DNA from 2 places in the Paenibacillus swuensis genome. Region 2 is predicted to be linked to the other one. Evidence: riboswitches for the same ligand, from Rfam matches in the RefSeq annotation. Region 2 holds a riboswitch; the other holds the start of a gene.
The links. A riboswitch is a leader RNA that binds a small molecule or an ion and turns the genes downstream of it on or off. The one in region 2 is predicted to bind cyclic di-AMP.

Region 1 (4,548 bases), 800 kb from region 2:
TTAAAATCCAGGAAGAAGATGGTTATTCATTCCTCCTAAACAGGCTTACACCATTCTTGAAACCCTTGATCGTATTTTAGTAAAACGAAGATATAATGAGATATTTGTATTTATGAAGAGTTCACAAGCTTTGTAAGCGCACCAACAATCTCTTTTGACCGAATTAGCCTCTACAAGCTACCCAGACTTCCTTTACAAACAAATTAGCGAGGCGTAAGATTTGATTCAGAATTTGAAATGAGTTTCCATTCGTAACGCTGAATTTTCTGGAATGGAAAACGGGGGAACCAATTGATTGCACTGTACCGATGTGAGAGTCGGTGCAGCCGCGATCCGGGGTGAATCCTGAAAGAAGCCGCCATGGATGCTTCTTTCGGGTAGGGCGACTCTCACCGCCCGAATCCGTCAGCTAACCTCGTAAGCGTCGTGAACCGCAGGTCAGCCCAACCCTGTTTTTTGGGAAGGTATGATCTGCTGTTAAATGGAGTGAAAGGATGATGGAGCTTGTGACCGGACCGGCCGCAGGTGAGTTTGAGACTGCGGTTTTTTTGTGCCTTCAATAGGCTGAACAGGACTGATCCTACATTGAATTTAAGGTTTAACAGCTAATATTTCATGATCGCTGAGTTCCTGCAACCCGCAGGAAACGGGGGAACCATCGAGTGCGTCTTCGCAAGAAGCGCGCTCAGGGGTGAATCCGGAAGCAGGCCGCGGAAACACGCAGCTTCACAAGCTTCTGGTAGGGCGACTCTCACGCCCGAATCCGACAGCTAACCTCGTAAGCGTCCCGAGAGAGGCAACGACCATCGTGTTCGACACAGTCTGTTTAGCTGTGCCAGAAGCCGCGAGAAGAGTTCCTCTTCCCAAGGCTTCTTTTTTGTTGCCTTTTTTCTCGGGAAAGTACCGGGGTGTGGAGAATATCGTAGTTGTGAATACTGAGGAAGGGATCATCGTTTCTTAGCTGCCAAATTAATATGAGTAGAAAACCATAGGAGGATAATTTCATGTTAGACGTGTATATGATATGCCTTTTGGCAGGAACATTTCTGTTCATTTACGGCTTTATGTCCTTCTGCGACAAAGTTATTAACGATACCGGAGGCGACAAGTTATGACCATTATTCTCATATTCACCGTGTTGATCTTCGTTTACCTGCTATATGCTCTGGTTAATCCGGAGAAATTCTAAGTCTTACAGGAATGTTAAGGAGGATAAGAAGCAATGGGAATTCTGCAAATCGCAATCGTCATCGGCATCATTATGCTGTTGGTGAAGCCTGTCGGCACCTATCTGTATCATGTGTTCTCCAATGAACCGAATCGTACGGATCAAGTGTTCGGGTGGGCGGAGCGAATCATCTATGCATTAATCGGATTGAGAAATAGAGCGGGTATGACCTGGAAGAAGTACGCGCTAAGCTTCCTGATCACGAATATCGTGCTGACTGCTGTCTCCTATCTGATTCTTCGGTTTCAAAACGGTTTGCCGTGGAACCCGAACGAGATCGGCAATATGGAACAGACTCTCACGTTGAATACGGTCATTTCGTTTATGACCAATACGAACTTGCAGCATTACAGCGGTGAATCCGCGTTGACTTACTTCTCGCAGATGGTCGTCATCACGATGATGATGTTCACCTCCGCGGCGACCGGGTTCTCGGTTGCGATCGCGTTCATTCGCGGTCTTACGAAGAAAGGCACGACCATCGGAAATTTCTTCGAAGATTTTGTGAAGGCGCACACGCGTATTTTCATCCCTTTGGCATTTATCGTCACGTTGGTGCTTGTCGCGCTGAAAGTACCGCAAACGCTGGATCCTACACTGGCTATTACAACATTGGAAGGCGCCGCGCAAAGTATCGCGATCGGACCTGTGGCCGCGCTCGAATCCATTAAACATCTGGGTACCAACGGCGGCGGTTTCTTCGGCGTCAACTCGGCGCATCCGTTCGAGAATCCATCACCTTTGACCAATGTAATTGAAATCTTGTCCATGTGGATGCTACCGGCGGCGCTTCCTTACACCTACGGCTTATTCGCCAAGAACCGCAAACAAGGTTGGGTTGTATTCAGCGCGATGATGGCGCTCTTCCTGGTGTTTGTATCCATTGCTTATACAGCGGAACTGCGCGGGAACCCGGCGATCAACGCTATAGGCATCGATGCTTCTCAAGGCAGTATGGAAGGCAAAGAAGTGCGATTCGGTATTCCGCAGTCGGCTTTGTTTACGACAGTAACCGCGGCGGCGACAACCGGTACCGTCAATAATATGCATGATACGCTGACCCCGCTGGGCGGACTTGTGCCGATGGCTGAAATGATGTTAAACAGCGTCTTCGGAGGTAAAGGCGTCGGGTTAATCAATATGCTGATGTATGCCATCCTGGGTGTGTTTATTGCAGGTTTAATGGTGGGACGGACACCGGAGTTTCTCGGCCGCAAAATAGAGCCAAGGGAAATGAAACTCGTTGCGATCGCCATTCTCTCGCATGCTTTCATAATCCTGGTGCCGACGGCAGCTGCATTCATGTCTGAGCTTGGGAAAGCGGCGATCACGAACCCCGGCTTCCACGGCATTTCGCAGGTGTTGTATGAGTACACTTCATCGGCTGCCAATAACGGCTCCGGTTTTGAAGGCCTTGGCGATAACACGCCGTTCTGGAACATTACAACAGGGATTGTCATGTTGCTGGGCCGTTACATTTCGATGATTGCTATGCTGGCTGTGGCCGGATCCCTTGTGCGCAAGCAGTGGGTGCCGGAAACGGTCGGAACATTTAGAACAGACAACGTGCTGTTCTGGGGCATTTTGATAGGATCCGTCGTCATTATCGGCGCCCTGACCTTCTTGCCTGCTGTCGTACTGGGACCGATTGCCGAGCACTTGACGCTCCGCTAAAGAAGAGGTGATGAGAAGATGAATACGAACGAGAATCGAAGCCGCCAAAGTTTACTGTCGTCGGCCATCATAGGAAACGCAGTGAAAGACAGTTTTATTAAATTAAATCCGGTGACTATGATGAAAAATCCGGTGATGTTTGTCGTAGAAGTCGGAACGCTTGTTGTGTTGTTGATGATTATGGCGCCGGGATATTTCGGTGTGGATGAAGGGAATATAGGCTTTAACATTACCGTGTTTCTGATCTTGCTCTTCACGCTGCTGTTCGCGAACTTCGCGGAAGCCTTGGCCGAGGGCCGGGGTAAAGCACAGGCGGATTCCCTGAAGAAAACAAAACAGGAAGTGATGGCCAACAAGCTTGCAGGCGGCGCGGTCCGAAGAGTGCCGTCCACAGAGCTCCGTAAAGGAGACATCGTCGTCATCTCGCAAGGCGAACTGGTTCCCGGGGACGGGGAGGTTATTGAAGGCCTGGCCTCTATCGACGAATCGGCCATTACGGGAGAATCCGCTCCCGTCATTAAAGAGGCGGGCGGCGATTTCAGCTCTGTAACAGGCGGCACACGGGTCGTCTCCGATGAAATCAAGGTTCGCATTACCAGCGATCCCGGTGAATCCTTCATCGACCGCATGATTTCACTGGTTGAAGGCGCGCAGCGTCAAAAAACGCCGAATGAAATCGCGTTGAACACCCTGTTAACGTCATTAACCATTATCTTTTTGATCGTTGTTGTTACGTTGGCGCCGATCGCCAAATATCTGAACATCGAATTGGATGTGCCGGTGCTGATTGCTTTGCTGGTATGTCTAATTCCGACGACCATCGGCGGATTGCTATCCGCGATCGGGATTGCCGGTATGGACCGGGTTACCCAGTTTAATGTGCTGGCGATGTCCGGTAAAGCGGTTGAAGCGGCCGGAGACATCAATACGATGATTCTGGACAAAACCGGTACGATTACGTACGGAAACCGGATGGCGAGCAGCTTTATTCCTGTAGGCGGCGCGACTGTTGCGGACTTGGCCGATTGGGCGGCAATCTCCTCCATGAAAGACGAGACGCCGGAAGGCCGTTCGGTGCTGGAGTTGATGAAGAAACAAGGCCTTACTTATAATGAAGGATTGGGTAACGGCGGCGAGTTTATCGGATTTACCGCGGAAACCCGTATGAGCGGCGTGGATTTACCGGACGGACGTAAAGTGCGTAAAGGCGCTGTGGATGCGGTGAAACGTTGGGTGTCCGGTCAAGGCGGAAGCATCCCTGGTGAACTGGATATTCAAGGCAATAAAGTGGCAACGGAAGGCGGAACCCCGCTGGCAGTCGCGGTCGATAACCAAATTTTCGGCGTCATTTACCTGAAGGATACGGTGAAACCGGGGATGCGGGAGCGGTTCGACCAGATGCGCGCGATGGGAATCAAGACCATTATGTGTACAGGCGATAATCCGTTGACCGCGGCTACGATTGCGCGCGAAGCGGGTGTGGATGACTTTATCGCGGAAAGCACGCCTGAAGACAAGATCGCTGTCATCCGCAGGGAACAAGCGGAAGGCAAGCTTGTGGCGATGACCGGTGACGGCACGAATGACGCGCCCGCCTTGGCCCAAGCGGATGTAGGGCTTGCGATGAACACCGGGACAGTGGCGGC
Region 2 (4,548 bases):
CTCTATTTTTATGGAGAAAAGAATTAAATTATTCATGCGGTTTTAATTACCCTGAATTTAACAAAAGTAAACCATGAACATCGTAGCACGGAGGTATAGAAAAAGAAAGCCCCCAGACGGGAGCTTTCGCGGTAGGTCACTGCTATATTGGTGAACTTGTTCGGTATTTGAGGGTAAAGCAACCGTACAAGCATGTAATCGAACCCCTGTCCCTATGTTTCATTAGGGATGATCCTTCGGTGTCAGACGGAATGGGTTCATTCCGGTCTGTTCGTTTGTGTAGCATCCTAGATAGTGGATTGCTGATACAAAGTTTACGCTTCTAAAACAATGAAAGCCCTGCCTCTCTTTCATCCTTGCGACTCCTCGGCCGCGCCAGTGTGAATTAGCCTGCTTTTCTATTCTGTATGAGCAATCGAAAAACACCTGTACAATTCGTGAGATTGGTTTGTAAAAGGATTGAAATGAGGGGTTATGTTACATTGTGGTTATATAATCTTGCTTTGAGGTTATATAAACTATAGAGGGTGAATATCGACCTACAATGGAGCATTATACAGGATCCCTTATCAAAAAGCAACAAAAAGACGTGCAACCTTTTTTTCAAGGCACACGTCTACAATAATGAGTGATGAAATCAGAAACAAGATATAAATCAGATTACGCTTTTGGCACCGATATAACGCGAACCCCAGTAGCTGCTTCCCATGCTGTCCACGTCTACCCCGTTGTTCGAAGCGGAGATGAACTGGTTGTTGCCGATGTATACACCTACATGGTCCACACCGGATTTTCCGAAGAATACCAGGTCGCCGGGCTCTGGATGCGCTGTGCGTTCTCCGGAGGATTTAAACATTTGAGATGAAGTTCTGGGCAGCGAAACGCCGTTCTTCTCAAATATGTAGTTAATGAATCCTGAACAATCGAAGCCGGCTGTCGTTGTGCCGCCCCATTTGTAAGGAACGCCCAGATAGCTGCGAGCGGATTTAAGGATCTTGTCCGATAAACCGCTGTTATCATATGCCGCCTTCACAGGGTGAAGCACAGGCGGATTCGTGGTGCCGTCCGCATTCACTACGGCCAAATTCACTTTCCCGAACCAATCCACATCGATTCCAAGCTCTTCCGAAACGAACCGAAGCGGTACGAATGTCTTGCCTTTGGCGGACGTTGCAGTTTCGGCCGAACCGAGCACGATATTCTTCTCACCGTTGCTTAACAGCACTTGACCGCTTTCCTTCCACTGCACATCAAACCCAAGATTTTCCGATACGGTACGTAAAGGAATTTGCACTCGGCTTCCGTAAAGGAAAGGCTTCGCATCGCTGTTGAATTTCACGAGATTGTCGTTCACCTGCACATTTACCGCAGCCTGTGATACAACGGGGAGAGCAATAGCCGAAGCCAATACTGCACATGACAAAACCATACTTCTGTACATCTTTTTCAAAAAATGTTCCTCCTATAAGCCTCCGAGGTTAGTTGTCGGGTTCGGGAATAGGTTTCCCTGTGCTCGCAATCATCGGCAAGCCTTCACCCCATAGTAAATCGTCCCCCGTACCGTTACTTTTGCTGTAACGGATTCGGCATTTTTTGTTATGATAGCATACCCCCGCAAAGGGTTACAACACGGTAACAACTCACTCTGTGACCATTTATTGAACATAGGTTACAGATTTTCCAGTCTTTAGTAATACTGCGGTTGAATGCGTGTTTGTACCTCTTTGCTTCCCCGCCGCATCGCCGCGCCGCATAAAGGGCAGGACTTCTCGGACTGGTTCGCGTCATCATACGATATAATCTTCGACCACGCCTTGCAGTTTGTGTCCGTACATAACCACGCGAGCGTCATCTCGCGTGAGGTGACCTCGCCTGCCCTTGCTGCGGCAGGCGTCGGTTTAGGTGAAGGCGCGGCGGGGCTGATCGCGCGCGCCTTCGGCAAGGAGGCCGCGGCTTCGCCGCGCGGCCTCTTGGACTGCGCAGCCGTTGCAGCGGCTGCGGCGCCCGCCGGGCGGGCGGCAGCGAAGGCGTCGCGGAGGAACCGCGACACTTCGGTCTTCTTGCCGCGATACCACGCCGGCGAGGCGATGTAGAGCTGCTCTTTCGCGCGCGTGATCGCGACATAGGCGAGGCGCCGCTCCTCTTCGAGGGCGGCCTCGCCGTCGTCCGCGTTCGCGGGCGCGGAACCGGCGGCGCGTGCGGGAGGTCGCGCCGCTTTCTTGCCGCGGTCCGAGGGGCTCCGCCCCGCCTCAGCCTTCTGCGCTTCAAGGAGCGCTGTGCTGTGCGGCAGAATGCCCTCGGACGCGCCGATCAGGAACACGACGGGGAACTCCAGCCCTTTGGACCGATGAATGGTCATGAGGGATACAGCGTCAGCGTCGTGTTGCTGATGCAACTGCTCGATCTCCTTATGCTTGGCGATCATGCCGTCCACAAACGCGATGAAGTCGGCCGCGGTTTCGAACCGTTTCGCGGAAGCCTCCAGCTCGTCCAACGTTTCCTTGATCGTTTCCTTATGCGAGGTTACGGCCTGACGATCCGTCGCTTCCAGAAATTGATCATAAAATTCGGCGCGAATTTTCTTCACCGCGACCGTAGGCTTGATCGTCGCCAGGCTCTTGATCAGCTTTACCCGCTCCTTGACCTTATCCTTCTGGAAGCTCTTCAGCTCCGGATAAGTGTTCAAATGGATGAGCGGGTATTTCTTGCGCTGGAGCTTTTCTTGCTGCCAGATATAATCCATGCCTTTGTCTTTGGGGATAAAAAGCGCGTGTACCGCGGCCTCCATCGCATCAAACTGACGGGGCTCCGCGGCAAGACGCAGATGATCGATGACCGGCTTTACAATCCAGTGCTCGTAAAACGTCTGATCGCCCATAGAATAGGGGATGAACGGAATATTCTGCAATGCCAATTGCTCAAAAACAGCACGGCTGTTGCTCACCGTTCGATGCAAAATAGCCATATCCTTATAGCTTCGGTTGCCCGCAGTTACCTCGGTTTGAATCTGGCGAATAATCTGCTCCGCTTCTTCGTCCGTCGTTGCCGGGGTGAAAAACTGCGGCGTAAAATCGCTGGTATGAACGGCCTTTAGCGTCTTCACCTTGCGCTTCTGATTGTGACGTATGACCTCGTTGCCCAGACCCACGATACTTGAGGTGGAACGGTAGTTGATATCCAATGTGACGGTGCGAGCACCCGGGAACGTTTGGCCGAATTCCAGAATGAATTCGCTCCGGGCCCCGTTGAACGTGTAAATCGTCTGATCGTCATCCCCGACGACGAACAGATTGCGCGACTTTCGCACCAGCATTTGGACCAACTGATACTGCAGGTAATTCGTATCTTGAAACTCATCCACCATCACGTAAGTGAAGCGCTTCTGCAAGCCGGCCAGCAACTCCGGTTTCTCTTGCAGCATGTCATGAGCTATGACCAGGATGTCGTCGTAATCGATCTTGTTATATTGTTGCTTCCATTGTTCATATCGGGCAAAAATCTGGTTAATCTCCCGCTCCTCAGGCGTGCGGTCCGGCCACTGGTCGGGTTTAAGACCGTTCATCTTGTGCGCGGACAGTTGCGCCAGCACATCCTCCGGCTGGTAAGAATCATGCAGTTGGAGGTCGCGCAGGATTTTTTTGACCACAATCTGTTTGTAGCGATCCGCTCCAAGAATGTCTTGGGCGTGTCCTTTGTGCCGAATCAGCTTTAAGAAAAAAGCATGAAATGTGCTCGCCTGCACACGATTTGCGATGCTTCGGGAAATACCGGGCAGCCTTGCGATGCGTTCTTGCATTTCCATGGATGCTTTCTTCGTGAATGTGACCAGAAGAATATTCTCAGGGGCCACTCTGTGCAGAGTCAGCAAATAGCCCGTACGGGCGACGAGCACGGAGGTTTTGCCGGAACCGGCGCCGGCCAGCGTCAGCAACGGGCCTTGATGATGGCGCACAGCTTCAATCTGAGGCGCGTTAAGGCAGATGCCGCGGTCTTCCAGCGATCGGAAATAATACGCGTCTTGCGCGGTGTCAGGAACCAGCTCGCGGCTGGTTTCGCCGCCGGCGATGGGCGCATACGGAACATGCTTGATTTCGGAGCCAAACGGGGTTTTATAATAAACGGGTTCTATCGTCATATGGATTGGTAACCACCTTCTAAACAACGTGCAATTCATTGTACTGGAAGGCGGCGGAATCGGCAACGGGGAACATTTTACTCTTCCGACAACTCATCCACGAACTTACGCCGGAGCTCGGGTGTCCGCCACAGGCAAACATCCTGTCTTCCAAACCAGAGGTTCCGTCGTTTGGCAATGAAGTCATAGACGGCGTCCCGGATCGGCGCAGGCACCGCCAACAGCACGGACAGCAACGGCCACCCCTTGCCCAAATGGCGCACAACCCGAAGTGCCGCGGAGGATTTAATGTAGTAACGACCTTCCCGAATATACACAAAGGTGTCCATGCGTCCCGGACTCCCTCCAACCTGTTTCAACATGCTGCGTCCAACCTCGGACTGTAGAGCCGCGAAACGAAACCGGTCTCCAAG

Region 1: another riboswitch for cyclic di-AMP. It lies ahead of kdpF (K(+)-transporting ATPase subunit F); the one in region 2 lies ahead of SY83_RS08740 (C40 family peptidase).

Annotation. Positions count from the first base shown of each region.
Region 1 covers NZ_CP011388.1:2,793,416-2,797,963, forward strand. The annotation lists cyclic di-AMP (ydaO/yuaA leader) riboswitch at 246-439, shown strand; cyclic di-AMP (ydaO/yuaA leader) riboswitch at 611-801, shown strand; gene kdpF (K(+)-transporting ATPase subunit F) at 1,112-1,189, shown strand; gene kdpA (potassium-transporting ATPase subunit KdpA) at 1,223-2,902, shown strand; gene kdpB (potassium-transporting ATPase subunit KdpB) at 2,921-4,548, shown strand, end outside.
Region 2 covers NZ_CP011388.1:1,996,406-2,000,953, forward strand. The annotation lists gene SY83_RS08740 (C40 family peptidase) at 656-1,408, opposite strand; cyclic di-AMP (ydaO/yuaA leader) riboswitch at 1,453-1,599, opposite strand; gene SY83_RS08745 (UvrD-helicase domain-containing protein) at 1,688-4,135, opposite strand; gene SY83_RS08750 (thiol-disulfide oxidoreductase DCC family protein) at 4,213-4,548, opposite strand, start outside.